Regions from separate parts of the Bradyrhizobium sp. AUGA SZCCT0177 genome, predicted to be linked through region 3. Evidence: predicted binding sites of a transcription regulator. Region 3 holds the regulator's gene; each other region holds the start of a gene.

What was found. The regulator LexA, encoded in region 3, represses DNA repair genes until DNA is damaged. The targets are predictions, from matches to a motif close to TGTTCNNNNTGTGTTCNG.
Positions count from the first base shown of each region.
Region 1: dinB (DNA polymerase IV) is a predicted target of LexA. The motif match lies at 3,459-3,476, and genes of this name have one in related genera.
Region 2: uvrA (excinuclease ABC subunit UvrA) is a predicted target of LexA. The motif match lies at 1,503-1,520, and genes of this name have one in related genera.

Region 1 covers NZ_JAFCMA010000007.1:221,107-231,130, reverse strand. Annotated here, with positions in the region: gene JQ597_RS10980 (PepSY domain-containing protein) at 1-246, opposite strand, end outside; gene JQ597_RS10975 (patatin-like phospholipase family protein) at 296-1,468, opposite strand; gene JQ597_RS10965 (adenylate/guanylate cyclase domain-containing protein) at 2,209-3,408, shown strand; gene dinB (DNA polymerase IV) at 3,518-4,765, shown strand; gene JQ597_RS10955 (winged helix-turn-helix transcriptional regulator) at 4,831-5,205, opposite strand; gene JQ597_RS10950 (DMT family transporter) at 5,361-6,287, shown strand; gene JQ597_RS10945 (xanthine dehydrogenase family protein molybdopterin-binding subunit) at 6,400-8,733, shown strand; gene JQ597_RS10940 (2-dehydro-3-deoxygalactonokinase) at 8,730-9,638, shown strand; gene JQ597_RS10935 (2-dehydro-3-deoxy-6-phosphogalactonate aldolase) at 9,675-10,024, shown strand, end outside.
Region 2 covers NZ_JAFCMA010000002.1:176,146-186,169, reverse strand. Annotated here, with positions in the region: gene JQ597_RS03195 (single-stranded DNA-binding protein) at 1-55, opposite strand, end outside; gene JQ597_RS03190 (outer membrane protein) at 520-1,275, shown strand; gene JQ597_RS03185 (ubiquitin family protein) at 1,259-1,432, opposite strand; gene uvrA (excinuclease ABC subunit UvrA) at 1,607-4,606, shown strand; gene JQ597_RS03175 (DUF4258 domain-containing protein) at 4,631-4,957, shown strand; gene JQ597_RS03170 (hypothetical protein) at 4,954-5,166, shown strand; gene JQ597_RS03165 (hypothetical protein) at 5,186-5,626, shown strand; gene JQ597_RS03160 (HigA family addiction module antitoxin) at 5,609-5,932, opposite strand; gene JQ597_RS03155 (PRC-barrel domain-containing protein) at 6,014-6,331, opposite strand; gene JQ597_RS03150 (YVTN family beta-propeller repeat protein) at 6,453-7,382, opposite strand; gene JQ597_RS03145 (SRPBCC family protein) at 7,459-8,001, opposite strand; gene JQ597_RS03140 (hypothetical protein) at 8,159-8,371, opposite strand; gene JQ597_RS03135 (hypothetical protein) at 8,639-8,842, shown strand; gene JQ597_RS03130 (DUF4112 domain-containing protein) at 9,941-10,024, shown strand, end outside.
Region 3 covers NZ_JAFCMA010000001.1:365,110-375,133, forward strand. Annotated here, with positions in the region: gene JQ597_RS01890 (sigma factor-like helix-turn-helix DNA-binding protein) at 1-227, opposite strand, end outside; gene JQ597_RS01895 (cyclic nucleotide-binding and patatin-like phospholipase domain-containing protein) at 428-2,368, opposite strand; gene JQ597_RS01900 (GNAT family N-acetyltransferase) at 2,676-3,155, shown strand; gene JQ597_RS01905 (NADH:flavin oxidoreductase/NADH oxidase) at 3,253-4,425, opposite strand; gene JQ597_RS01910 (hypothetical protein) at 4,495-4,797, opposite strand; gene JQ597_RS01915 (HAD family hydrolase) at 4,951-5,577, shown strand; gene JQ597_RS01920 (molybdopterin molybdotransferase MoeA) at 5,590-6,801, shown strand; gene lexA (transcriptional repressor LexA) at 7,016-7,723, shown strand; gene JQ597_RS01930 (hypothetical protein) at 7,971-8,210, shown strand; gene JQ597_RS01935 (hypothetical protein) at 8,350-8,766, shown strand; gene JQ597_RS01940 (ComEC/Rec2 family competence protein) at 8,809-10,024, opposite strand, start outside.

The DNA.
Region 1 (10,024 bases), on a different contig from region 3:
GAAGCTGATATCCGCGGTTCTCGAACCGGCGTGCCGCTTTTCAGCGATTCCCATCGCCTGGCGCAGTGATAGCTGTGCTGCACGGAATGCCTCGAGCTCGCGGCTCACCGCCTCCTGGTGAATGCGCTCGCCCTCTGCGCCTTCCTCCTGAGCGGCCTGCGTGGCCGACAACGGGGGTATCGCAAACGGCGGAGCAAGCGCGAGGAGGGAGAAAAGGATGACCGCAAATCGTTGCTTGTTTGACATCGGCTGCCTTCGTTGTTTGCACGTGCCGGATTGAAAGTCGGGGCTGACATCAATCGCCGCTGGCGAGATGCCGCGTGGATGAGACGCCGGACATCGGCGCAGGTTCCAGTTCGTCCGGCGGAGGGGATACCGACCAGAGACGGTTGCCGCGCGCCCTGTCGTAACCGTACTGGAACAGCGAGCGCATATAGGCGGTGTCGAAGCCGGAGGTCGGCGAAGCCGGCTGATCGCCCTCGATGTAAGTCAGGTTGAATCCGAACTTGTTGCGGCGGGCGAAGATATAGGTGCTGTACAGAATCGAGCGGGTCTGGATTTTCGTCATCGTCGATGACGACCGCGCCGCGATTTCGACGGTGGCATTCCGAACCAGCTTGAATTCGCGGTCCACCTTGTTGTTGATCAGGATGTAGAGCTGCAGATTGTCCAGCTTGCCCGGCTTGGCATCGTGCAGCAGGTAGGCCTCCGGCAACGTCAGCACAGGCGCGGTCACGCCGCCATCGACGTGCATCTCCTCGAAACGCTTGCCGTTCGCTTCGGCGCTCACCAGCATCGGCGGAAACACCACGGGCAGGCTCGCCGATGCGGCGACGACGTCCCGGAACAGATTCAATGCTGCGGGCGTGTGGAGCGCGGCGATGCGTCCCATGTCCCAGATCGCGGTGCGCTGCGAATCGAGATTGGTCGTGACGACGAGCAGCCGCCGCCCCTTGGCGTGTTCGGCTGCGACCGCCGCGACGAAGTCGGCATCGATATATTTGGCCACCAGTTCGCGCAGCCGGGCGTTGCCGAACAGGCCCGCCCCGAAGATGGCATTGAACGGGTTCGGGGCGTCGAGCAGGCTCTCGGCGATGCCGCTGGTGTAGAGCTCGCGCAAGGTCGCGTCATGGCTGGGACCGAGAAACGCGAATGGCGCGATGAGCGCGCCGGTGCTGACACCCGACACGATCGAGAACGAAGGACGCCTGCCGGTCTCGGTCCAGCCGATAAGCACACCGGCGCCATAGGCGCCGTCGGCCCCGCCACCGGATAACGCAAGGTAGGTGCGGGGTCCGCGCAGCATGGCCTGTGCGGGATATTGCCGGAACGTGGCGGCGGGCTCGTCGGCGTAGCGGCGCAAATCCGTCAGATCGAGCACGCGCGCGGAGGATGCATCCGCAACGCTATGCGGCGTCCTCGGCAGCGACGAACATCCGGCGGTGAGAAGGCTGAGCGCTGAAACCATGGCCAAGGCTACGAATGTCCGAAGACCGATGCAGTTCATGACATTTCCGGATTGGAAGTGAGCGCTCAGGGGCAACCCGCCGCGTATCGGGTGTCGCTTCGCCATTCGGCACGGCGGGATGCGGCGACCATTCGCTCCGTCAGGCGCCCGCGATTGCTGAACAGCCGCGGCTCTCGCTGCTCCGGCCTGGACCGGATTCCCTCGCACGCATCCGGACGCACCGCCGGCAACAGGGCCACTTTGACGCCATAAGACACATCCGAACCAATCAAGTGAGTAATCACTTACTAAAGTTGGCTGGCTCGAAAGTCAACAGTGTATTGAAGGTATTTAAATACTCTATGTGGATGGGCGTTGAGATGAAGACGAAGGAACGGCCCGCCGGACAGCGCAACGACCTGCCGCGATCCTCGATGTGGCCTTCGAGGAATTCGTCAGGAACGGCTACGAGGCGAGGACGTCGCCGCCCGCGCATCCGCGACCAGGGGGACGATCCATTTCTATTTCGAGACCAAGGAGCGCGTCTTCCACGAGATGATCCGGCACAGTCCCAAGGCGTCCTACCCGAACTGGAAGGCTATGCTCGGAGTGTTGCCGCCGCGTCCTCCCGCGCTGAACACGCGGCAACTATCGATCTCCCGAAAACGTGCATCCGGATTGCGGCGGACTGCATTGACGCTGTCGGATGGGGACACGACATATCCCGTACCGTCGATCCAGGTTACAACTCGGGAGCCAATATGGACGCGCCGCCGAATATCTATCCCGTTACAGCGCATTCTGACGGCGACGTCGTGCACTGGCTGACAAACGGCACGCGCGATCAGCGCTTCATCGACAATATTTTCGGGGAGCTTTGTGTCCGGCTCCAGCATGCCGGCATTCCCGTCAAACGGGCGACGCTTCATATCCTGATCCACCATCCGCAATGGCTTGGCGCCCGGATCATGTGGGAAGACGGGATGCGCGAGGCCGAGATTGCGCGCGTTGACTACGATGTCCAGGAGCGATCCGAATATATCGGCAGTCCCGCCAACGAAATCCATGACGGTGTCACCGAGGTGCGCGAGAATCTCGAGCGCGATCCTGCGCTCGGCCGCAAGCACGCCGTCTATGACGAGATGCGGGCGAAAGGCCTGACCGATTATGTGGCGTGGCCGCTGTACCATACGCTCGGCAAGCGGCACATCGTGACCTTTGCAACCGACCGGCCAGGTGGTTTCGACGCCGCGCATATCGCCGCCCTGTTGAAACTGTTGCCGGTGCTGGCGCTGGTCAGCGAAATCCGGGTCAAGAACCGGCTCGCGCGAACGCTGCTGGAAACCTATGTCGGCTCGCACGCCGGCGAACTCATTCTGGCCGGCGCCACCAGGCGCGGAACCGGGACGACCGTTCGCGCCGCCATCATGATCTGCGACTTGCGTGATTTCACCCGGATCTCCGACAACTGGCCGCGCGATGACGTCATTGATCTCCTGAACGGCTATTTCGACGCGATGTCGGAGCCGATCGCGCGGCATGGCGGCGAAATACTGAAATTCATCGGCGACGGTCTGCTCGCCATTTTTCCGCTCAGCCAGCCCTCGGCCTGCGCAAACCTGCTGCATGCCGTGACTGAGGCCCGTCAGGCCATGACGGCGCTGAACGAAAAGAACAGCGAAACCGGCCGTGCGCCGCTGAACTACGGCATCGGTGTCCACGTCGGCGACGTCATGTACGGCAATATCGGGTCGCGCAGCCGGCTCGACTTCACGGTCATCGGTCCGGCCGTCAACATGGCGTCGCGTCTTGAAGCCCTCACCAAACAGTTAGGGAAAACGGTGCTGCTGTCTCGCGCGTTCGCCGACTCTGTTGAAGGCGATTTCGATCTCGAACGCGTCGGTGAACATCCGGTGCGCGGCTTCAATGACCCGATCGAGCTGTTTGCGTATCACGGCTGAATGCCGATCCTGGTCCCGCGCGTCTCCGATCGCTTGAGACAAGGCGTTCTTGTTCTCATTATGTTCTCTCTGCGAGAACCTCGTCGAAACGTCATGGGCGAACGGTCGGATGGCAACGACAGCCACCATCCTCCATGCGGACCTGGATGCGTTCTATGCCTCGGTAGAGCAGCTGCTTGATCCATCGCTGCGCGGCAAACCGATTGCCGTCGGTGGTGGGGTTGTGCTTGCCGCGTCTTACGAAGCCAAGGCCTTCGGGGTCCGCGGCGGCATGCCGGGACGGCAAGCGTGCGAACTCTGTCCGCACCTCATTTTTGTCAGCGGGCATTTCAGGGAATACCAACGGCTGGGCGATGCCACCATCAAGGTGATCGGCGATTTCACGCCCCTCGTCGAGCGGATCTCCATCGACGAGGCCTTTGCCGACGTCGCGGGCTGCACCCATCTGTTCGGTCCGCCCGCCGAAATCGCAACGGCGATCCGCCAACGCGTGCGCGCGGAGCTCGGCCTTCCGATCTCGGTCGGTGTCGCGCGCACCAAGCATCTGGCGAAAATTGCTTCGCAAGTGGCCAAACCCGACGGGCTCGTCGTTGTCGATCCCGACACGGAGCTCAGATTCCTTCACCACCTGCCGGTCGAGCTGATGTGGGGCGTGGGTCCGGCGACGCGGACACGGCTGGCCGAAATCGACGTGCTCACGATCGGGCAGCTGGCAGCGACACCCGGATGTTCGCTCAAGCGGGTGCTTGGTTCCGCGGCAGGGACGAAACTTTCGGCGCTGGCGTGGAATCGTGATCCACGGGAAATCAAGACTCACCGCCGGGCTCGATCGGCAGGAGCGCAATCGGCGCTTGGCAGGAAACCCGCCGAACAGCGGGTTGTTCGATCCACCTTGCTTCACCTTGCTGACCGTATCGGCAGCCGGCTCCGCGCCAAGTCCAGGCCTGGGCGGACGGTGACGGTCCGCGTTCGCTTCGCTAACCTGAATTCAGTCACGCGTTCGGTCACGCTCGACGCACCAATCTCCGCGACCCTGATTCTGGCCGAGGTCGCCGAGGAGCTGGTGCGCGCAGTCCTTGCCGATCATCCTCACGAGAAAACAATCTCGCTGCTGGCGATTTCCGTGTCGCATCTTGGAGAGCAGCGGGATGTGGAGCTCGAACTCCCACTCGGACTTGGCGATGAAGCACGCCGCCCCGGCACCAAAAGAGGCATGGCACGTGGGGCGGCCGACCATGCGGTTGATAAAATCCGCGAACGCTTCGGATGGGATGCGATCGGCTACGGATCGGTGGCGCCGGACGTCTCTTCTTCCGTTCCCGACGCGTTTCGTAAACTCGCCGAAAAGGACCTGTGAACTTCACCCTCAATGCGAAAGCGTTGCCGGGAGCGATCCAGCGACAGATCGAACTAGTCGCGCGTTTAAAGCCCGGTTCGCGCTTTCCAGCTCTTGCCTGATTTCGGGTCGTAGCGCCCCCCACCGAGGTGCTCGTGGCCCCAATTCATGATCTGCAGCAGGACGGGCTCCAGGCGCTTTCCTTCGTCGGTCAGCTGATAGGCGTATCGGACCGGGTTTTGCTGGTAGGGCTCGCGTTTCACCAGGTCCCATTCCGCAAGCCTCTTGAGCCGTTCGGACAGGATGTTCGAGGGGACCCGTTCAGCGCTGTCCTGCAGCGCCTGAAAGGTCTGCTTGCGGTGCCACATCAGGTCGCGAACGATGAGCAGGGTCCACTTGTCGCCCACGACTTCCAGCGCGCGCGCGATGGAGCATGTCGATCGGAAGTCATGTTTTGCCATGGCGAACGTGCCCGTGTTTCCAGCACCGGACCTGCCCGGAACGGTGTGCCTCGATAATCTATCAGACCGACTTGCATTTTTAAAGTGTCATGGCTAGTGTAACTTTCGATTTTAAAGTTACTGGCTGGCGGGCGGCAGATCGAGGTGGCGACGTCATGAACAGGATTGTACTCGCCCATGCCGCCGCGGCGGCCGCGGCCTTGATCGCAGGGGCTGCCGTCGTTGCCACGCGCTCGGTCATTGGAGAGATCGACCCGATCTCGCTGGTCTTTTACCGCTACCTGATCTCGATCGCCTGCTTTGCGCCGTTTCTGCTGGCGATGTGGCCGCGCGGCGGCCTTGCGCTATCCGAGTGTGCAAAGATCGCCGGGTTCGGAATTCTGTTCTTTGTGCTTTTTCCCTGGGCCTTCAATGCGTCGCTCCAGTACGTGCCGGCCGCGCGCGGCGCGGTTGGTCTGGCGACGATACCGATCCAGACCCTGATCGTCGCAGCTGCCTTTGGACGCGAGAAGCTGACAACCGCGAAGGTCGCAGGTGTCGTGCTGGCGTTTTCCGGTATCGCCGTGGCGTTTGGCACCGCTGCATTCGGGCGGGGAAATGCCGATTACGTGGTCGGAGACGGGTTGATGCTTCTTAGCGTGCTCTGCGCCGCCATCTACTCCGTGTTCAGCCGCGCAACCCTGATGCGCCACGGGCCGATTTTCGTGACGGCATTGGCGATGGTATTTGCCGTCGCTGTCTTGTTGCCGGTTGTCGGTCTCCAGCAAGGCAGCGTTGCTTTGCCGGCGATCAGTACAAAAGGATGGATCGCGGTGCTGTTCCTTGGAACCGTCGCCGGTGTTCTGCAGTTTTCACTGTTCATGTGGGCATTGCGCTGGCTGCCGCCGACGACGACCGTCTTGTATCTGACGCTCAATCCAATCACGGCGATGGCGCTGGGCATCGCGATGCTTGGCGAATCGCTGACGGTGGAACTGGTCGCCGGTATGGCCCTCGTTCTCGTCGGGATCCTGGTCGGCACCGGTGTCGTCTCGGCCAACAGGAATTGGGCTCGGCAGACGTCGTCGGGTCCGGCCCGCTAGAGCGCGCGAAGTGCTCGACAGGTCCGCAACGCAAATTCGACGGGGCAAGGAGGGTGGCGGTCCCCGCAAGCGCCCAATATAACCCTTGGTGTTTCGGCAAGGAGGTGAGCGGTTGCGCGAGCGTTATCAAGGCAAGCCCCTGAACCGGCTGGAGGATCATCGCTTCCTCACCGGGCGCGGGACCTACGTCGCCAATGATCACGTGGCTGATGTGCTGCACGCCCATGTGGTCCGCTCGCCGCACGCTTTCGCACGAATTACCCGGATTAGTCTGGACGTTGCCCGTGCGCTCCCCGGCGTCGTGGCGGTGCTTTCCGAAGCCGACCTCGCGGCGGACGGCATCGGCGAGTTGCCTTGCGTCACGGCAATTGATGCGGTCGAGCCGATCATCGCGCCGCCGCGCCCCGCGCTGGCCCGTGATTTCGTGCGGCATGTCGGCGATCCCGTCGTTCTGATTGTCGCAGAGACGCTGGAGGCGGCGGTGGCGGCCGCCGAAGCGGTCGACATCGCCTATGAGCCCAGGCCCTGCGTCACCATGGCGACCGCGGCGCTCAAGCCGGACGCCCCACTGCTATGGAAGGAGGCGCCGGGCAATTCCGCCTTCCTGTTCCATAGGGGCGACGCGGCGGCTGTTGCCGCGGCGATGGTGCAGGCTACGCATATCGTCGAATGCGACCTGTTCAACAACCGCGTCGTGGCAGCTCCCCTGGAGACGCGCGCCGCGATCGGCTTCCACGATCGCACGACCGACAAGTTTCTGCTGTCGGTGACCGGTCAGGCCGTCCACGACACCCGCAAGGTGCTCGCGAACTCCGTCTTCAAGATTCCACTCGATCGTCTGCGCGTGGTGGTGCCTGACGTCGGCGGCGGCTTTGGGATGAAGAACTACGTCTATCCCGAGTATGTGCTGGTGATGTGGGCGGCAAGGAAGCTCGGCCGCCCGGTGCGCTGGGTCTGCGAACGATCAGAGGATTTCGTCAGCTCGGCGCATGGCCGCGATTTCTTTTCCCGCGCGCGGCTCGCACTCGACACCGATGGCCGGTTTCTTGCGTTGGAAGTGAAGGCGGTCGCCAATATGGGCGCGTATTTGTCGACCAGCGGCCCGATTAGCTCCACCAACGCGGCCGGCAGCGCGATCGGCGGCGTCTATGACATCCCCTCGGTGTTTTACGAAGTGCGCGGCGCTTTCACCAACACGCCGCCGATCGACGCCTATCGCGGCGCCGGCAAGCCCGAAGCCAATTATCTGATCGAGCGGCTGGTGAATCTTGCATCGATCAAAACCGGGATCGATGCCGTCAAGTTGCGCCGCCGCAACATCGTCAGCAGGTTTCCGCATCGTACCGCGATGGGCATGAAGATCGACGGCGGCCGCTTCAAGGCCAATCTGGACGACGCGATCGCGCTCGCCGATCGCGACGGTTTTCGCAAGCGGCGGAAACAATCGGACAAAGCCGGCCTGCTGCGCGGCCTCGGGATTGCCTGCTTCCTCGAAACGTCCCGCGGTGTGCCGTTGGAAATGGCGCGGGCCGCGTTCGAGGCCGACGGCACGGTGTCGCTGGCGGTCGGTACGCAGTCCAACGGCCAGGGTCATGAGACCGCCTATCCGCAGGTCGCAGCCGACCTGCTGGGATTGCCGATCGATGCATTCCGCTTCCAGCAGGGCGACACGGACTTTCTGCCGGGCGGCAACGGCCATGGCGGCGCGCGTTCGATGCATATGGGCGGCACCGCGCTTGTCATGGCGATCGAGAAGTTGATCGAGAAGGGACGGCTGATTTCAGCGCATCTGCTGCAGGCCCCGGCCGACCAGGTGGTGTTCGTCGATGGCCGCTTTGTCGTGAAATCCACCGAGCGCGCCATCGAGATCGGCAAGGTGGCCGAGGCCGCGCGGGATCCCGCCAATCTGCCGGAAGGACTGACGCCGGAGCTCGAGGGAAGCGCGACCAACAGTTCCGAACTCTACAATTTTCCGAACGGTTGCCATGTCGCGGAAGTCGAGATCGATCCCGACACCGGCGTCGTGCGGCTCGATCGCTACACCATCGTCGATGATTTCGGCCGCCTCATTAATCCGCGCGTGGCGCTCAGCCAGGTGCATGGCGGGGTGGCGCAGGGCATCGGACAGTCGCTGCTGGAGCACATCGTGTTCGATCCCGAGGGGCAGCTGCTCAGCGGCTCCTTCATGGACTACACGCTGCCGCGCGCGCAGGATTTGCCGAATTTTGCCGGTGGTCTGAATGAATCGTCGCCGACAAAGTCTAATCCGCTGGGTGTGAAGGGAACCGGGCAGGCCGGCAGCATCGCCGCGCCGCAAACCATCATGAACGCCGTGCTCGACGCCTTGTCCCCGCTCGGTATCAATGAACTGGACATGCCGGCGACGCCGTATCTGGTGTGGAGCGCCATCCAGAAAGCACGAACATCAGGACGGATTTCGAAATGAGCCAGGCCGCCTATGTCGCCGTCGATTGGGGTACCAGCAGCTTCCGGCTTTGGCTGATGGATCGTTCCGGCGACGTGCTGGCGGAACGACGCAGCGATGAAGGCATGATGGCGGCCGCCAGGATCGGTTTTGCCAGCGTGTTGCAGTCGCATCTCGATGCCGCCGGTGCCGCCGATCACCTGCCAGTCGTCATCTGCGGCATGGCGGGCGCCCGGCAGGGCTGGGTCGAAGCGGGATATCTCGACACGCCGGCAAGCCTCACATCCATCCTGCAGCGTGCCGTGCCGGTTCCCGGAGGGTCGCGTGATATCCGGATCCTTCCAGGCATCGCGCAGCGCGACCCCAAGGCGCCGGACGTGATGCGGGGCGAAGAAACCCAACTTCTCGGTGCTCTCGGTGCAGATGGTGAAGCGCTGGTCTGCATGCCCGGCACCCATTCGAAATGGGCGAGCGTGCGTGGTGGGACCGTTGAACGCTTCACCACATTCATGACGGGCGAACTCTTCAGCGCCGTATCGCAAGGGACGATCCTGTCGCTGGCCGTAGCGAACGCGGACGAAGCCGTGGACACCGAAGCCTTCAAATCGGCTGTCGTTGCCGCCTTTGAGACGCCTGCATTCGCGGCCAATTTGTTGTTCCAGGTGCGCTCGGGTCAGCTTCTATATGGCGGCAGTGCTGCCGCGGCCCGCGAGAAAATATCGGGAACCCTGATCGGCCTCGAACTGGCGGCGGGACTGGCTGGTGATCGATCGAGGCGCGACATTACCCTGGTTGCGTCAGGCAGGCTCGAGGCGCTGTACCGATTGGCGTTTGACAGCCTTTCCGTTGCGGTCCAATCCATCGATTCAGATGATGCGGTCCGACGCGGTCTTGCCTTGGCCGCCAAGGCCATCTGGACATTGTAGAAGGATAAGCGCGTGACCCCTGTTCCATTCCCGCCGATGAAGCGTCCGCTGGTCGCGATCCTGCGCGGCGTGAAGCCCGAAGAGGCCGAGGGCATCGTCGACGTGTTGATCGAACACGGCATGACGGCGATCGAGATTCCACTCAACTCCCCGGATCCGTTCCGCTCCATCGAGATCGCGGTCAAGAGGGCTCCCGCCGATATTCTGATCGGTGCGGGCACCGTGCTGACGCCAGAGGATGTCGAGCGCCTCCATGACGTTGGCGGGCGGCTGATGGTGTCCCCCAACGTCGATCCTGATGTCATTGCCGCCGCCTGGGACCGCGGCATGGTCACGATGCCCGGTGTGTTTACCGCGACGGAGGCGCTGCTGGCGGCGAAGGCAGG
Region 2 (10,024 bases), on a different contig from region 3:
CCGGATCCTTGCCGAGGTTTCCGACCAGGATCACCTTGTTCACGCTTCCCGCCATCGTCGCTCTCCACTCAAAATCGGGACCAAAAAACTGCTGCCCGACCGCTGCAATCGGCCGGCACGGGCCGCCGGATTGGCCGCCTCATCCTGTCAGGACATTTGAGACGACCCTATACGCCCGATGGCCGCCCCGACTTAGCGATCCCTCGGCAAAGCAGCGGTTATCCACATATAGCATTGCCCGCGGCATTGTTCCAGTTTTGTTCTACGCAACCTCAGGTCATCCACGCCCGGCCGGTATTTCGGTATTCGCATCGTGCCGTGGCCGGCGCTGCGCGACGGATATTCTAAACAAATCATTACCTTGAAGGGTCCGCACTTCACCCGCGAGTGTTGCATTTCGGAGACGGCATTTCCGGTTGAATCGGCGTATGGATTTATCCAACGGCGCGGCGCTCGCGTCTTGGACGAAAACGCTTCGGGACCAACGGGAAGCGGACAACGGACTGGGGACTATTTGAAATGAAGAAGTTTTTGCTGGGTACGGTTGCTCTCGTTGCCTTTGCGGCTCCCGCCGCTGCGGCTGATCTCGCTGCGCGTCCTTACACCAAGGCGCCCCCGATGATCGCGGCCATTTACGACTGGAGCGGCTTCTACGTCGGCGCCAACGGTGGTTGGGGTACGAGCCGCAAGTGCTGGGACGCCTTGAATGGCGCTGGCGTGTTCGTTGCCAGCGAAGGTTGCCACGATGCAAGCGGCGGCACCGCCGGTGGCCAGATCGGTTATCGCTGGCAGGCTGGCACGTGGGTGTTCGGCGTCGAAGGACAGGGCAACTGGGCCGACTTCAGCGGCAGCAGCGTGAGCCTTGGACCCGTGGGCTTTGGCGCGGGAACGACCATTCGCTCGAAGGTCGACGCGTTCGGCCTGCTCACCGGTCAGGTCGGTTACGCCGCCAACAACGTCCTGTTTTACGTCAAGGGCGGTGCGGCTGTGACCGCCGATCGCTATCGCGTCAATGCCACTGTCGGCAACGCTCTGATCGCCTCGTCCAACGATGACAACCGCTGGGGTGGCGTGGTCGGTGTCGGCCTCGAATACGGCTTCGCCCCGAACTGGTCGGCCGCCGTCGAATACGATCATCTGTTCATGGGGAACCGAACCGCCACCTTTACGAATGTGGCTGGCGGCACCTTCAGCGAACGCATCCGCCAGGACGTCGATCTCGTGACCGTGCGCGTCAACTATCGCTGGGGCGGCCCGGTCATCGCGAAGTACTGAGCTTCGCTGCACCAAACGATTTGATGAAAAGGCCGGCCTCGCGCCGGCCTTTTTGTTTTGAGGTGGCCATTTTTGTTTTGAGGTGGCCTTTTTGTTTGAGCGCATTTTGCTTGAGCGCATTGGTTCCGCCCACGGCTCCGCTGCCATCTGCTGCCATTGCGATCCCTTGGCAACTCATTGCAAAACAAACCGTTGATGGCTCGCTGCGAGCACTGGAAATCCCGCCCCGTTCTTCCTACGTTCCAGCTTTCTGCCATCGGCGCCCGGCTTAGGTCTTCCCTGGCCATGCGCGCCCAACGTGGCGCGCCTCCACGCGCCTGGAAATGCCGATATGGATGAAGTGCTGAGGGCGAAGCGCCAAACCAACGCCGGCTCGGGAACGCGCGCGATAACGATCCGCGGCGCGCGCGAGCACAATCTGAAAAACATCGACGTCGAGATTCCCCGCGACAAGCTCGCGGTGTTCACCGGTCTGTCCGGCTCCGGCAAATCCTCGCTCGCCTTCGACACCATCTATGCCGAGGGCCAGCGCCGCTACGTCGAGTCGCTCTCCGCCTATGCGCGCCAGTTCCTCGAGATGATGCAGAAGCCCGACGTCGACCAGATCGACGGCCTGTCGCCGGCGATCTCGATCGAGCAGAAGACCACGTCGAAAAACCCGCGCTCGACCGTCGGCACCGTCACCGAGATCTACGACTACATGCGCCTGCTATGGGCGCGCGTCGGCGTGCCCTACTCGCCCGCGACGGGCCTGCCGATCGAAAGCCAGCTGGTGTCGCAGATGGTCGACCGCGTGCTGGCGCTGCCGGAAGGCACGCGGCTCTATCTGCTGGCGCCGGTCGCGCGCGGCCGCAAGGGCGAATACAAGAAGGAGCTCGCCGAATACCTCAAGAAGGGCTTTCAGCGCGTCAAGATCGACGGCAGCTTCTATGAGCTCGCCGAAGCGCCTGTTCTCGACAAGAAATTCCCGCACGACATCGACGTCGTCGTCGATCGCATCGTGGTCCGCCCCGATATCGGCCAGCGCCTCGCCGAAAGCTTTGAGACCGCGCTGAAGCTCGCCGAAGGGCTGGCGGTGATCGAATACGCCGACGCGCCCGCGGGCAGCACCGACGACGAAAAGAAGTCCGAAAAGAAGTCCGACAAGAAGACCGCAAAGATCCACGACAAGAGCGGCCCGGAACGGATTCTGTTTTCGGAGAAATTCGCCTGCCCGGTATCCGGCTTCACCATTCCCGAGATCGAGCCCCGGCTCTTCTCCTTCAACAACCCCTATGGCGCCTGCCCGGCCTGCGGCGGCCTCGGCGTCGAGCAGCATATCGACGAGGACCTCGTCATCCCCGACAAGGAGCTGACATTGCGCAAGGGCGCGATCGCGCCCTGGTCCAAATCGTCCTCGCCCTACTACATCCAGACGCTGACCGCGCTCGGCAAGTTCTACAAGTTCACGCTCGACACCAAATGGAAGGACCTGCCGAAGAAGACGCAGGCCGCGATCCTGCACGGCTCCGGCGACGACGAGATCAAGTTCTCCTATGAGGACGGGGTGCGCTCCTACGACACCAAGAAACCGTTCGAGGGCGTCATCACCAACCTCAACCGCCGTTTTCGCGAGACCGAAAGCGAATGGGCGCGCGAGGAGCTGGCAAAGTATTTTTCGGACATCCCCTGCGAGGGCTGCCACGGCTACCGGCTGAAGCCGGAGGCGCTGTGCGTCAAGATCGGCGGCAAGCATATCGGCGAGATCAGCGAACTCTCGGTGCGCCGCGCCGGCGAATGGTTCGAGAGCGTGCCCAAGGCGCTCAACGCCCAGCAGAACGAGATCGCCATCCGCGTGCTGAAAGAGATCCGCGAGCGGCTGTCGTTCCTGCTCGACGTCGGCCTCAATTATCTGACGCTGTCGCGTTCGTCGGGCACGCTAAGCGGCGGCGAAAGCCAGCGCATCCGCCTCGCCTCCCAGATCGGCTCGGGGCTGACAGGCGTGCTCTATGTGCTGGATGAACCTTCTATTGGCCTGCACCAGCGCGACAATGCGCGGCTATTGGAAACGCTGAAGCGGCTGCGCGACCTCGGCAATACCGTGATCGTGGTCGAGCATGACGAGGACGCCATTCGCCTCGCCGACTTCGTGCTCGACATCGGCCCCGGCGCCGGCATGCATGGCGGCCACATCGTCGCGCAAGGCACGCCCGCCGAGGTGATGGCCAATCCGAAGTCGCTGACCGGCAAATACCTCACCGGCGAATTGTCGGTGGCGATCCCCGAGCGCAAGCCACCGAACCATCGCCGCACGATCAAGGTGATCAACGCGCGCGGCAACAATCTGAAAAACGTCTCGGCGGAAATTCCGCTCGGCCTGTTCACCTGCGTGACCGGCGTCTCCGGCGGCGGCAAGTCGACGCTCCTGATCGACACGCTCTACAAGGCCATCGCGCGAAAACTCAACAACGCCAGCGAGGGCGCCGCGCCCCACGACCGCATCGAGGGGCTGGAGCATATCGACAAGATCATCGACATCGACCAGTCGCCGATCGGCCGCACCCCGCGCTCCAACCCCGCGACCTATACCGGCGCCTTCACGCCGATCCGCGAGTGGTTCGCCGGCCTGCCCGAAGCCAAGGCGCGCGGCTACGAGCCCGGGCGCTTCTCCTTCAACGTCAAGGGCGGCCGCTGCGAGGCCTGCCAGGGCGACGGCGTCATCAAGATCGAGATGCACTTCCTGCCCGACGTCTACGTCACCTGCGACGCCTGCAAGGGCAAGCGCTACAACCGCGAGACGCTGGAAGTCCTGTTCAAGGGCAAGAGCATCGCCGACGTGCTCGACATGACCGTGGAAGAAGCCGCCGAGTTCTTCAAGGCGGTCCCGCGCGTCCGCGAAACTTTCAAAACGCTGCACCGCGTCGGCCTCGACTACATCCATGTCGGCCAGCAGGCCACGACGCTGTCCGGCGGCGAAGCCCAGCGCGTCAAGCTGGCAAAGGAGTTGTCAAAGCGCGCCACCGGCCGCACGCTCTACATCCTGGACGAACCCACCACGGGCCTGCACTTCCACGACGTCGCCAAGCTCCTTGAAGTGCTGCACGAGCTGGTGTCGCAGGGCAACACGGTGGTCGTGATCGAGCACAACCTCGAAGTCATCAAGACCGCCGACTGGGTCATCGACCTCGGCCCCGAAGGCGGCGACGGCGGCGGCGAAATCGTCGCCTGGGGCCCCCCGGAGGACATCGTCAAGGCGCCGCGGAGCTACACGGGCAAGTTTCTGGAGCCGGTGCTGAAGCGGGCGGCGGGGAAGCCGAGGAAGAGTGCGGGGGCGAGTGAGGCGGCGGAGTAGCATGCCTGGACGAGGGCAGGAAAATTGAGTGATGTTCTTGCCCGGATCAAGATCCTTGTGGCACGCCGCGAGGTTCGTTCCTCTCTGCACGGCTTTCGCGAATTGGCGGCGGATGATATTCTGCTTGACGATCTACTCGACGGCATCGCATCAGCCGTTGTGATCGAGGATTATTTTGATGCAACTCGAGGTCCGACAGTTCTAGTATTGCAGCGCGACTCCTCTGACCGCCCCGTGCATGTCGTTTGGGGTATTCGGAGAGGCAGTGACGGCCCGGCCGTGCTTGTGACGGCCTATAGGCCCGATCCGCTGCGATGGTCGCCGGATTTCATGAAGCGCAGGACGCCATGACACGAACGAAAATCGAGCTGGTCCGTGACGGTAAATACGTCGCCGAAGTGTCCGTCGAACTCATCGAAGATGAAGGCGGATGGTCGCCATATCTTTCGCTTGATGATGCTAAGAAGCTTGAATCGGTTCGGCTTGCATTGCACGAAGGCGACATTGCCGAGGCGTCGAAATACGGCCGGGTATTTGAGCTGACTCCCCTATCCGCTTGATCGGCGCTTAGGCCGGAATATGGAATCGGAACGATATTTCTCTGGCGAGATCGTCGTCGTTCTTGCGGATGGGTCGCGGCGGTCCGCTAGAGTTACCGCCGATGAAATTTTGGAAGTCGATAAAGAGATATATCGGGTTTTTTTCGAGCAAGGCGCTGAAACCAAGGTCGCCGAGTCCGAAGAGGACTTCTTTGAGGCGCTGAAAAACCTGCGTCACGACTTGGAAAAAACTGGCGCATTGCTCCATTGCTTTGGTGCCAGCGAGAATGTTTATCCGTCTGGAATGCAGAAATCTATGGGGCCAGCGATCTTAGCATACAGGATGCACATAGGGTCTCCGGCCTTGCGGAAAGATATTGTCAACATTTTTGATGCAGATCAAACGGTCGTTCCGTCCACGGTGGAGCAGCAGAAACAGTTTCACGAACGATGGATAAAAAGCTTATCCGGCAAAGCTTGAGCCTGATTTTCGGCTCCGCTCAACGACGCCAATATCGTATTGGCCCTGCAAGTCGAGCCAGAACTGCGCGCCATTGCCAAAATAGCAGCCAAGGCGCATCGCCGCGTCAGCCGTAATCGAACGGCGACCGTTGAGAATGCTGGTGACGCGGCCTGAGGGTACGCCGATGTCGAGCGACAAACGATTGGCGCTGCGTTTGCGAGCAGCCAGTTCGCGCTTCAATAAACGGCCGGGGTGAGCGACGGGAGCCATGACGGTCAACCTTTGTGGTAGCGCGTAGGATGGGTCGAGCGCAGCGAAACCCATCACAGAATGGTGGGTTTCGCTTCGCTCTACCCACCCTACCCGCTCCGATTGGAGACTCGTGGGGCTAACCCCGCCGCCCCCCTACACCGTCCAATAATGCGGGTGCCGATACGATCTTGAGCGGTCGCCCCAGTCGAAGCCGTCTTCGTCGAACTCGGACGGGCCGGCGCGCAAATCGTCCAACGTCAGCTCGACCACGAAGGCCTGACGCGCGGGATCAAACCTGAGTTCGTCCCACCGCACCGGATAATGGTGGTGGGGGGCGAGCATGCCGCCGGTTTTGATTACGGCATACGCGACCGTTCCGCTCACCTTGTCCAGCATCAGACGTTCGATCGTGCCGAGTTTTGCGCCGTCTCGTCCGTAGACGTTCGCGTGCTCGACGCGATCACTGGGCACCAGGGTATGCTACATGGCAATCCTCCCTGTTTTCTCTGTTCTCCCGCCAATTATAGCACCGACGAGCCCGGCCTGCGCGCGCGTCCGGTTGCCGCGGAGCACCACCCTCCGCTGGTGCCGACTACCGCCGTAAAAACATCCCGAACGCCCGCGGTCCGTCGCCGACCTTGATCTCGCCGGTCACCTTCAGCTCGACCGCATCGATCACGCTGATCGAGTTGCTCTCCCAGTTCGCCACGATGATCTGCCTGCCGTCCGCCGTCGCCGCGATCCCTTCCGGATAGTCGCCGACATTGATGCGCTTGACCGGCGCAAGCGTTGCGAGATCGAACACGCTGACGGTGCCGTCATACTGGTCGGTGACGAAGCCGCGGCCCTGGGCGAGTGCGACCGCGTAGGGGCGAAGGCCCGTCTTCACGCGCCCGATTTCACTGCTTTCGGCGATGTCGATCACGGAGACGTCGTTCGATCCGACATTGGCGGTGTAGGCCCGCCGGCCGTCCGCATCGATCGTGATGCCGAAGGGGCGCGTGCCGACCTTGATGACCGCCCGGCGTTCGCGCGTCGCGGTATCCACGACGGATACACTGTCGGCATCGCGGTCCGCCGAGAGCAGGAGCCGCCCGTCCGGTGTTACCGCAAGCCCCGACGGCGATGCGCCGACCGCGATATCGGCGATCACGCGCTGCTCTTTCGGATCAATCACCCGCACCGCCGCGGCGTACCAGTCGGCGACATAGACCGCGCCGCCATCCGGTGCCACCGCAACGCCGAGCGGACCACCGCCGACATTGATCCTGCCGACGACCTGGCGAGAGGCGGCATCGACCACGGTGAGCGCCTTGGCGTCGGGGCTCGTCACATAGGCGAAGCGTCCATCCGGCGTGATGGCAACCCCGGCCGGCTTGCCGCCTATCGCGATGGTCGCGACGGGCCGCGACGTCGCGAGGTCAACGACGGTGAGATTTTCGCTGAGCTGATTGGTGACGAACGCCTCCTCGGCGCGGGTGGCCCACACCGTTCCGATGCTGGCGACCGCGGCCGCCAGCACGACATAGCGTTTTCCAGCGAAGTGGACCCGGTTCGCGCTCAGAAAACGCGTCAAGACAAGACTCTAGCCCGCACGATCAGCTTCCGCTTTCGACCTTCTTCTTCAGCGCCTCGAGGCCGGCCTTATAGAGCCCGCTCACCGCCTTCACGGCGGCCTGGTCGCTCAGCTCCGGCGGCGGATCGTTGTTGGGAAAACCGCGGTAGAACGCGCCGGCCCACTCCAGGCTGCTTCCCTTGCCGTCGGCGCTGGGCGTGACCGTCAGGGTGGACGAATAGTTGGTTACCGGCAGCACCTTCACGTCGACGGCGTTGATCCGGTAGGAATAGGTCATCTTCTCGGCATCGTACTTGTAGAGTTCCTCATCGACGGTCGCACCACCAGCCAGCGTCAGCCGCCGCGTGGCCTCGATCGCGTTGCCTTTCGCGCCCTCGGTCTTGCTGACCGGCGGCAGCCAGCTCATGTCCTGGAAATTGCCGATCACGGCCCACACCTTGGCCGGCGGCGCGTTGATCTCGATCGATTCCCGCACCTTCTGACGGGTCGGCCCGTGCGCCCAGGCTACCCCCATCACTGCCAGCGCCGCCACTACGGCCCCCACCCTCGCGGTCGTCGTCCTCATGTCGTTTCCTCTTGGTCGTTATGGCCGCGCAGGCGCGCGGCGGCGTTATGGCAACGCATTTTCATACCAAAGGAGGCTGGTTTGTGGCGCCGCCGAAACGCGCGGCGTATTCCACCTGGAGGCACCGCCCGTGCGCAATACACCTCGCTGTTGCGCCCTACTTCTCCCGCTTCTCCAGCGACGCCGCGATCCGCTCCAGAAAGCCGTTCATCCGCCGGGTCTCCGCGACCTGCTGTTCGTACAGCTCGATCATGGTCGAGCCGGAAGATCCACGCGCCTGCATGCCGTTGCGGCGCGCGAACCAAAACCACACGGCGATCGCCGCCAGGAACGGCAACCATGTGACCAGCGAAGATATCCATTCATTCATGACAAGCGTCTCCGACTTCATTCTCACGGGGCTATTGAGAGCGGCAGCACACCACGGCGGCGGCTTGGTCTAAAGGCTCGCTCACATGTTCCCTTAGTCGCGGTCGGCAGGCTCAAGTTCACCCGGTGTGCAACGGGAGCTTTTGCCCCAGAACGCAGCCCCGCCAGTTCTCGAATGTGCCCGAAGTCACGGAGCGGCGCGACCGCATCGCGTAGCCCTTATCATCGCGGCGGGAATGGTCTCGCCAGAGACAAAGAGGGGAATGACATGGCCAATCTGAACAACGACATTCGCGAACTCGCAACGGACGAACTGAACGGCGTCAACGGCGGACGGTCCGACCTTGGTCAGCAACTTCAGCTCGCGCTTCAGGAAGCGAACAACATCTATACGCGGACATCGAAGGCCCAGTCGGACATGAGCTCAAAATGGTCCCAGACCCTCGACGGCATCGCCCAGAATTTGAAGTAACAGGCGCTCTGAAGGCCTGCTCTGTCGGCGGTCTCCTCAGGTAGTTTCGTAGCGCGCATGAGCGCAGCGAGATGCGGGAAAGACGAGACCCTTATATCGCGTTGCTCATCCGGGCTACGGGCTCTCTCCGTCATTGCGAGCGCAGCGAAGCAATCCATATTGCGCCAGGCCGAGGCTTGGATTGCTTCGCTCCGCTCGCAATGACGGCTGGCTGCGACAAATCAACCCGTCGGGCAAATCAGTTCTGATTTACGGAATTTGCGTCAAGTCCAAAATTTCCGAAAATCAAAAATATTTCTCTTTCCTTCGACCCAAATCACCGGCACATTCTCACGCATCCCGTCCCACTCAGAGGGGCGTCGGCCGTCGTCACGACGAGGGACGGGTCGCGGTGGACGCAGACGTTGCGATTGACGGTCGTGACTGACGCGTACGGCGAAAGCGTGTGGTCCTGGCGCCCGTAACGGCGTCAAGTCTTTCGGGAGCTAACGCTTTCGAGGGGCGACGGTGGCAATAGAGGCCGTCTCACCGGGGAGAGCGCGTCATAAGCCGTCAAGCCATTGCGCAGGGAATGTCGGATGTTCTCCGCTGCCCTGTATGCTCGTGTGCAGCATTCTTATGCACAATCGCACGCGAGACCGCGGGTGCAGCGCGCATCCGGCATTCCCTGCGCCCTCTGATTTTTTCGAGGGCACGAACGACACGCACACCCCGGGCGCTTTGCGCCGCGGGAAGGCGAAGGTGTATCCCCGTCGTCCCGGCGCAGGCTGGGCCCATACGCCGCGGCCCTTATTGTTGAAGGTGGAAGATAACGACCTGCGTGCAAAAGCAATCACTGCCGGTGGCTACGGGTCCCGGCCTGCGCCGGGACGACATTGCTGTTTGAAATTTGAATCTGAATTCCGCGTGATTGCGAAGAGCGAGCGACGAAGCAATCCATTCTTGCTTTGCGGCCCGATGGATTGCTTCGCTTCGCTCGCAATGACGGAAGCGGTTCCTGCGCGGTTGGGACGGACTTCGACGGCCGCACGGGTGATAACTCAGCAAGTTCAGCGATAATTTGACGCAACTTGCGCGCGCCTTTTGCGTTACCATCTGATGGCCATGACAAACGACGATATCTTTGTGCCGAACCGCGCCCGCACCGAACGTCCCTCACAGGCACGGGCGAGGGGCCGTGGG
Region 3 (10,024 bases):
CCGATGATCTCGCTTGCTTCCTCGAGGGACTTGAGCGCGAAGTCGACGAGTTCAATCACCTCGCGATGAGCCGGCAGCAACCTCCTGAGATAGTGGTCGAGTTCCACGCTCGTCCTGGCGCATCCAAGCCGCAGCATCATCTGAGACAGATCGATGCCGGCCTCGTTCAGCCAGGAGATTCCGTTCTCTCGGGCCGATGCGCTGGTCTCGGCAGAAGTCGTTTGCATGATCGTCTCCTTATTGCGCTTCCATTCACGCGATGGAACGGACGAATAAGGAGGCCGCGTTTCTGCACGACTTCGTGAATTGCAGAGAATAGTTCTGTGGAACGGAAAATGGTTTCAGGTTCGCTTTCGCGGTGAAACCCTAAAACAGGATAAATTTTATTCAAATGATAGATATGCACGCGTCAAAGCGACGCCTGAACTCAGCTTGCGGCCAGCTCGGCGAACGTCCGGCCGGCAGCGGCGCGCAATGGCGAGCCCTTTGAGAGAATCGCGAGCAGTGCTGCGTGCTGATCGCCTTCCGCGCTTTCAAGCGTTGATTTTGCCCACAGATAGGACGCTTCGAAAACACGCTTGTGATTGTCGAACTCCATGACCTTGGCGCCAGGAATGGTCGGCGGACGCATCACAAAATCGGCGGGGCCCACCGGAATCGAATCCACGCGCTGATGCACGAGCAGGCTGCGCCAGAGCACGCTGACCGCTGATGGCGCCCTTGGCAGGCGCTTTTTGCCAAACGGCAGCAGCAGACTGGAAATCAGCTTGAGGCGTCCCGGAAGCGCATCGTAATCCACCTCGAAGCGTTCGATTTCCTGCTTGCCAAAATGGACCACCAGGTTGGGCCCGCGCTTCAGATTGTGCATCGGCGCAAGCGGGATGTTGTCGATCAGACAGCCGTCAACCAGCATCGAGCCATCCTTGGTGTAGAACGGCGGCAAGATGCCTGGAATCGAGGCTGACGCCCGCACGGCCTGCCACAGCGAACCGGTACGAATGACTTCGCCGGCCTGGGTGGAGAGATTGGTTGCCACGGCGGCAAACGGCTTCCAGCAATCCTCGATGTTGCAATCCGCCCCGAGCGCCTCCGCAAGCGCGCGGTCGAGGGCCTTGTGGTCAAGCAGGGAGTATCGCGGCCAGGTGGGACGCTTGAAACTCCGGCTCTTGACGAAGATATCGTCCGTGCCTCGATCAAGATCTTCAGCTTCGAGGTTCTTGGCGAAGCCGGCGACCATGGCAGCCCCGACGCTGGTTCCGACGAAGATATCGAAGTCAACGCCGCGTTCGCGAAACGCCTTGTAGATTCCAAGGTGCGCCGGACCCAATCCTCCCCCGCCAGCCGCCACAAACCCGATCGCCCGCCCGAGCAGGAAGCGCGCCAGGCTCCGTACATCGATGTCGTCCTGAAGCGATATGTGGTGATGCATGAAGACGGGCATGCGCCTCAACCAGGCGCCCGTGCCACGCACTTCACCGCTTCGCTCATCATGAACGAGCACGAGCCGCCGCTCGTTGGTTCGATGATAGGTCGACGCCGCAGCCTCTACTTCGGTCAGGGAATCATCCGGCGCCCTGCCCCTGCATACGAACAGGACCTGATCGGATTGCCGGATGCATTTCTGGGTCCAGCGCGTCAGCTCCCGGTCGCCAAAATAGGCGACGAGATCGGATGCCTGCTCCAGTCGATGCAGCCAGCCGGTTACCTCTTCATCGTCCGGATCCCGTCCGGGGAACATTTGATTGATACGCTGGGAGGTCACGATCTCAACCACCGCGTTGCCGAGCGCCTGTGTCAGCAACGCGTAAAACTGCGGCGGCACCGGCTCCCTTCCCCCTTCCAGAACCACGATTGTTCGCGTGCGCGCAAGTTGCCGGTTGGGAACGACGCGCGACGTCGTCTCGGCCACCCGAAGCGCCATCGCCTCAAGCAAGAAACCAACGATGCTGGGCGCTTCAATTGCTATTTTGTTGTAAGCGGCACGCGACAATGAGAGAACACAGGAATCCCTGATCGCCGTTACGGTGGCCGTCCGCCGGATCTTTCCAAAAAAGCCGATTTCACCGATGAGATCGCCCGGCCCCAGTTCGGCAATCAGCCCTTCATCGCCCGCGCGCTGCACCGTGAATGCGCCGCGCACGACTTCAAAGAAAGCGTCCGACGCGTCGCCCTCGGCGACAAGCTCTTCGCCGCGCAGAATGACCAGCTCGCGCATGAAACCCCGGATCTCCTGACGCTGTTCTGCGGTCAGCATCCTGAAGATCGAGACGTCGGAGGGAACGAAGGCCTCGGGAGGCGTTGCGGCATCGGCGAGAAGGGGAGCGTCGGGGACGAAGGGTGGCTCAGATGCGGTGGCACCATCTACCATTATATTTTCCTCGATCGAGACTGCGTGGCGCAAGTGACCTTGTTGCCGCCAACGTATTTCATAGCCGCGCCGACACATAGCAGCTCACGCGTTCAAATTGCCTTGCCAGACGTCAGGACAACGGGATTAGTTGAGCCATGGTGGATGGGCGGTAATGTCAATTACTCAACATTTGATCGATCGCGTTAAGCCGCCTGCAATCTTCGGCATCTCGTTGCAATTGTCAGGACGAATCTGAAGAAATCCTGATATCGCTTCGCTCGCCCGGGCCAAGCTCGCGAACGTACGGGTCTAAAAGGGAGCACCGATGAGCAACGGCGATGACGTGCAGATCGAAGTTGCGCTGGCCGCGACCGATGAGGTGCGCCTGCTGATCGGCGAGCTCGAGGCCGTGCTCGCGGTGGAGTATCCGCCGGAGCAGCGGCATGGCTTTCCCATCGATGCGATCTTTCAACCGCATGTCCGCTTCTTCCTCGCGCGACGTCACGGCGTGGCGGTGGGCTGCGGCGGCGTCGCCCTCTTCCCTGAATATGCCGAGGTCAAGCGCATGTATGTGCGCGGCAACGCGCGCGGCCAGGGCGTCGCCGACGCGATTCTCGCGCGCATCGAAGACGAGGTGCGTGGCGCCGGACTTCCCATGTTGCGCCTGGAGACAGGAACGCGCCAGATCGCGGCGATGCGGCTCTATATACGGACGGGATTCCGGGAATGTTCCGCGTTTGGGGATTACGCGCTGAAAGCGCCGCAATCCATTGCGGCGAGTGTGTTCTTCGAGAAGCGGATGTGAAGCGGATTGTTGCGTAGCCGGGATGAGCGAAGCGATGTGCGAGGCTCTCGCACCTCCGATACCCGCATATCGCTAGCGCTCATGCGGGCTACCAGCTTCAGGTCAGCTTCCCCGCCTCGTTCAGCCCGCTCTGCCAGGTCGACGGCTGCGTGCCAAAGCCGCGTTTGGCGCGCGTGCCCAGCCAATAGCCGAATTGTGGGGGCACGTTGCGGAACGGGCCTTCGACGCCGAGTTTGAGGGCGGCGTCCATCGGCCAGTTCGGGTTGTTGAGGATTTCGCGGCCGACCGCGATCAGATCGGCTTGCTTGTCCTGCAGGATCTGCTCGGCCTGGTCGCCATGGATGATGAGGCCGACCGCCATGGTCATGATATCGGCGTGGCGTTTGACATAGTCCGACAGCGGCACCTGGTAGCTGTACTTGATTTCCTTGCCCAGGATCGGCGCCATCTCGGTGATGCCGCCGGACGAACAGTCGATGACGTCGACACCCTTGGCCTTGAGGATTTTTGCCAGCCGTGCGCTCTGCTCCGGTCCCCATCCGGCGTTGTCGTCCACCGACAGGCGCACGAACAGCGGCTTGTGGTCGGGCCAGTGCGTGCGCACCGCTTCGGTGATCTCGATGATGAAGCGCGTCCGGCTGGCCTCGGAGCCGCCATATTCGTCGGTGCGCTGGTTGGATCGCTCGGACAAAAATTGATGCACGAGATAGCCGTGCGCACCATGCAGCTCCAGCACGTCGAAGCCGGCCTCATGGGCGCGCCGCGCGGCCTGGCCCCAGGCCTGCACGAGGTCTTTCACTTCGCTCCGCTCCAGGGCCTTCGGCACCGGCCATTTCTCGCTATGGGCAATCGCGCTCGGCGCCACCGGCGACCAGGCGTCCCAATCCTCGATCTCGGGCGTCCGTTGCAGCGGCCGGTCGCCTTCCCACGGCCGGGTCGCGCGCGCCTTGCGCCCGGAATGGCCGAGCTGAATGCCCGCGACCGCATTCTGCTGATGGATGAATCTAACGAGGCGGCCAAGCGGCTCGACAAAGGCGTCGTCCCAGATGCCGAGATCGCCGACCGTGCCGCAACCGCGGCGCTCGACCTTGGTCGACTCGACGACGACAAGCCCGGCCCCGCCGGCGGCGAATTTGCCTGAGTTCATCAGGTGCCAGTCGGTCGGAAACCCCTTCACGGCGGAATATTGGTGCATCGGCGGCACCACGATGCGGTTCTTCAGCTCAACGCCGCGGATCGTCACCGGCGAAAACAGCAGCGTGTTCGACATTCTAGCGTCCTCGCCGGTTTCCTGGAATCCTGGGCACCCCAGTCCCGGCAAGCTGCCGGCGGGCGGCTGTTATTGTTTTGCGGTGGTCTCGGTCTTGATATCCGTTTTGGCTGCCTTCGGCTTCGCGGGCGGCTTGGCTGCGGCTTTCGGGGCGGCATTGTCGCTGCGCACGGTTCCCCAGGGATCCGTGCTCTTTTGCTCCGGAATATTGCCCAGCGACCGCTTGTAGGCCCGCTCGGCCTCCTTCGCCGCCGCGATCTCCGACGGCGACTTTTCCTTGTCCGGCTCCCCGTATTGTTGAACGGGTGCCTGCTGGGCCAACGCCGGCCCGGCCAGCAAGACCATCACAGCCACGATACCAATCATTTTCATGCGATCACTCCCCGGACTTTCCGGCCAAACGCTTAGCACAGCTCCCGCGCCAGCCTAAGTGCTGGATTGGGCGGAAGTTGCTCGCGAAAACAAGCATTTTGCTGGTTGCAGCCAGTCGTTGCCCAGAGCGGTCCAGTTTTGTAAACGTCTGGCATGAACGCCCCGCTTCTCCCCAACTCCGCCGACGCGCTCCTGTTCGATCTTGGACGCGTCGTACTCGATATCGACTTCGGCAAGGTGGTGGCCAATTGGGCCGGCCATGCCGGCTGCGAGCCGGCACAGCTGGTCGAGCGGTTCTTGCCCAATGATGCCTGGCATCGCCACGAGCGGGGCGAGATCAGCGACGCCGAATTCTTCGCAGGCCTGCGTGGCTCACTCGGCATCGGGATATCGGACGCCCAGTTCCTGGAAGGCTGGAACGCGATCTTCGCCGGCGAAATGCCCGATATCGCCGCATCGCTGGCGCGCGCCGGACAACGCCTGCCGCTTTATGCCTTCTCCAACACCAATAACGCGCATGTCGTGCATTTCAGCCAGGCCTATGCCGGCGTGCTCGGCCATTTCCGCGAAATCTACCTGTCATCGACGATCGGGCTTCGAAAGCCCGATGCGGCGGCCTATGATCACGTCGTCAAGGCGATCGGTGTTCCCGCCTCCCGCATCGTGTTCTTCGACGATTCCGCCGCGAACATCGACGGCGCGCGGGCGCGCGGCCTGGCCGCGGTACATGTGACAGGGCCGGATGACGTCGCAAAGGCGCTCGCCGCGCTGGGAATTTGAGAGGGTGTTGCCGTGGCCCTGATGCCGGTCGTTGATGCACTGGCCGCGATCCTTGCGGGCGCCGATCCCTTGGCGGAAGAAATGGCCGCACTCGACACGGCCTGGCATCGGGTGCTCGCGCGCGACCTTGCGGCAAAGCGCACCCAGCCGCCGCAGGCGATGTCGGCGATGGACGGCTATGCGGTGCGATCGGCCGACGCCGCCGACCTCTCCGCGCGGCTGAAGGTGATCGGCGAAGTCGCGGCGGGCCGCCCGTTCGAGCGCATGGTGGGCCCGGGCGAAGCGGTCCGGATTTTCACCGGCGGGGTGATCCCTGATGGCGCCGACGCCGTCATCATCCAGGAAGACACGGCTGCCAGCGGCGACCACGTCACGATCACGGAAACCGCCAAACCGGGACGGCATATCCGCGCCGCCGGCGCCGATTTCCGCGAGGGCGATGTGCTGCTCACCAGGGGAAGCCGCCTCACCGAACGCGACCTGTCGCTCGCCGCCGGCATGAACTATCCGGAACTCGCCGTGATCAGCCGCCCCAAGGTGGCGGTGCTCGCCACCGGCGACGAGCTGGTGATGCCGGGCTCGATCCCGGGCCCCGGCCAGATCGTCTACTCCAACGGCTATGCGCTGCGCGCGCTGGCGCGGGCCGAGGGCGCCGAGACCATCGATTTCGGCATCGCCGCCGACACGGTCGAGGCGACCACCGACGGCATCCGCCGCGCCCGCGCATCGGGCGCCGACATCCTGATCACGATGGGCGGCGCCTCGGTCGGCGACCACGACCTCGTCAAGCGCTCGCTGGAGGCCGAGGGCGTGGCCATGGCGTTCTGGCGCATCGCGATGCGGCCGGGCAAGCCGATGATGCACGGGCGCCTCGGGGCGATGCGGGTGATCGGCCTGCCCGGCAATCCGGTCTCGTCCTATGTCTGTGGTTTCCTGTTTCTGGTGCCGCTGATTCGCGCGCTGTCGGGCCGAAAAACCATCCATCACGCGCGTGAGACCGCCCTGCTCGGCCGCGATCTCCCCGCCAACGACCAGCGCGAAGACTATCTTCGCGCACGACTTGAAGAGCGCGAGGACGGTGCGTTGATCGCGGTGCCGGTGAGCCACCAGGACTCGTCGCTGCTTGGAAATCTCGCTGCGGCACGGGCGCTTTTGATACGTCCGCCGTTTGCGCCGGCGCTGCCGAAAGGCACGCCATGCGAGTTCCTGCGCCTGCCGGAATGACGCATCGCGGCGGCCTGTTCGGGCGAAGTCGGCGCGCGTTCACCTGAAATTAAGTGGTTGCGGAACATGTATCGAACATATAGTGTTCGTTCATGATTTGTTTCGAGAGCTAGTGTCTACAAATGGGAGTTTTGGACTTCCGAATTTGAGACCGCACTCGCAACTGAACTGAACGACCACGAATTACGACGCGCCAACCGGGGGATTGCTCGAGATGCTTACGCGCAAACAGTATGAACTTCTGCGTTTCATCAACGAACGGCTCAAGGAAGCCGGCGTGCCGCCCTCCTTCGACGAAATGAAGGATGCGCTCGACCTCCGCTCCAAGTCCGGCATCCACCGCCTCATCACCGCCCTGGAAGAGCGCGGCTTCATCCGCCGCCTGCCCAACCGTGCCCGCGCCATCGAAGTCATCAAGCTGCCCGAGCTTGCGGGCGCCGGTAACGGCAACGGCCGCCGCGGCTTCACTCCCAGCGTCATCGAAGGCACGCTCGGCAAGGTCCGCGCCGCCAGTGCGTCCGCCGAGGACGATGGCAACCGTCCGGTCGCCGTTCCCGTCATGGGCCGGATCGCCGCCGGCACCCCGATCGAGGCGCTGCAGACCCGCAGCCACACCATCAGCGTACCGCCTGACATGCTCGGCTCCGGCGAACATTACGCGCTCGAAGTCCGCGGCGATTCCATGGTGGACGCCGGCATTCTCGACGGCGACATGGCGCTGATCCAGCGCAACGAGACCGCCGACACCGGCGATATCGTGGTGGCGCTGATCGACGAGGAGGAAGCCACCCTGAAACGCTTCCGCCGCCGCGGCGCCTCGATCGCGCTGGAGCCTGCCAACACCTCCTATGAAGTCCGCATCCTGCCGCCGAACCGGGTCCGGATTCAGGGCAAGCTGATCGGGCTGTACCGGAAGTACTGAGGGCGGCCCGCTTTCGCGGGCGCTTCTGTTCGGTAACGACATCCGTAAGCGCGTCATGCCCGGCCTTGTGCCGGGCATCCACGTTGTTGGCTGCAAGATCAAGACCCGGCCCTGACGGAGAACGGTGGGGCCGCGCGTCGCACAATTGCCCAGAATGCGGCAAAAACTGTGCGGGCGAGGATGGTTGGTTTGACGCGTTTTCAACTCGAAGACGCAAAAACCGGGGGGACGAGACGTGGTCAGCAGTATGATCACCAAGATCACCTGGCAGAGGGCGGGACTCGTGACCGAGCCGGGCCGCTACATGCTCCGGTTCGGCTGGCTGATGGTGACGGCGGAAGATCTCGCGATCTGGCAGCAATATCCGGAGGCTGCGTTCACGCTGGTCGCGCTGCCCGGGATTGCCGACGACGGAAGGGAGCAATTCCATCTCGGCGCCTTCGAACTGCCGCTGCCGCCGATGCCCGAAGATCCGCAGCCGTCGTAGCGCGTTTGTGATCGGGCACGCCGGCCTTTCCGTCGCACTATTGCCCAGAACAGGAATAGACTTTGCTCAAGTCCACTCTGATAGAGGCCAGCGCCTCGAGGGAGGCACGGGTCTCTATCTCTTACGAGGGAGCGATCCGATGTGTGACTATAGTTTGCACGCGATGGCAACGCGTCCTGCTGAGGTCGGCGAGACATTGATATCGACCACCTTCCGCGGCACCTCGACCCGCGGCTTTGCCAGCGAACGCGACCCCGCAGTCGCGGTCTGCATGCTGCCCGGGACCGAACTGGCCTTCGCGCAAGACGTCAAATACGACAATCGCTGGATCTGGACGCGGACGATCGGTTTTCGCGTCGGCAAGTTCAACACCATCGATCCGCATATCAAGGAACGTCACCACGACGCGATCGAATTTCCCGACGGCAGCCATGTGCTGGTGACGCAGCTTTGCGAGGGTCAGCGCGTCACCGTGCTGCAATTGCCGGTGGTGCATCCGATTCCCGAGCGCACAACAACGAAGGCGGACACGGCGACACCGCTTTCCACCGGTTGAATTCCGCGCCGCCGGTCGCGCCCCGCCGGGGAACGTGAATCCTTATTCCTCGGCCTGGAGATCCGCTTCCGACGGGGTCGCATCGACCGCACGCGGCGCCGTACGGCGCGGCGCGAGGATGGTTGTCTCCGCGTCCCCCTCGCCCGCGATCGCCGGCGACCATGGACGATCGACGCCCCGGAGCTTGACGGCATCGATGGTAAATCCGCTGCCGCTTCGCCGCAGCACCATGGCGCCCTGCCGCCGCAGACGCTCCGCAGAGATCACCGAGGCGCCGCACGCCGCAGGCGCCTGCCTTGCGGTGACCACCAGCGCCGCGCGCTCACAATCATCCGCCAGCGCTTCCGGCCGCAGCGCCAATGCCACGAACCCGCCACCGGCGCCTTGCATCACGCAGCCGCTCTCGTCGCATGAGACGCCCTCGGTGAGCGAGGCATCGGCAGGCTTTCGGGCGTCGGCATCCCCCGCCAGCCATTCCTTGACGAGGAAGCCATCCCTCGCGGCGCCCTTGGCCGCGCGCATCAAATGCAGTTTGCCGTCCTGGCCGCGGACACCGACATTGCGCCCGTCGGCGGAGATCAGGATGTCCGGCTGCGGCACCCTCGCCGCCCACACCGCCGCCACCAGCACCACGGCCGCGCCGGTATAGCGCAGCGGCGTCCGCAACAAGCCGAGCAGGATGATGCCAAGACTCGCCGCAATCAGCGGGCCGATGCCGAACGCCGGCACACGACCAACCGCGCCCGGCAAGGCCGCGACCCATTGCGTGACAACGATCATCCAGTCGATGCCGACGCCCATGATGGCCCAGAACACACCGTCAAAACCAAACGGCATCGCAACCAGGCCGAGCAGGCCCGCCGGCATCACCAGCGCCGAGACCACCGGCATCGCCGCGAGATTGGCGAGCACGCCATAGGGCGTCACCCGGTGGAAATGAAACGCCGCGTAAGGCGTGGTGGCAAGGCCCGCCACCAATGAGGCCAGGAGCAGCATCGTGATCTCGCGGCCGCCCCACAGCGCCACCTGCGCCGTCGCGGAATGATCCGGCTGCGCGAACAGGCGCGGCATGCCGAGTTGCACCAGCGCCACCAGTCCGAGGGTCGCCGCAAACGACATCTGGAAGCTCGGATGCACCAGCGCCTCCGGTGCGATGGTCAAGACAATGAGGGCCGCGACCGCGAGCGTTCGAAACGTGATGGCGCGGCGGTCGACCATGACCGCGATCAGCACCACGGCCGTCATGAAGAACGAACGC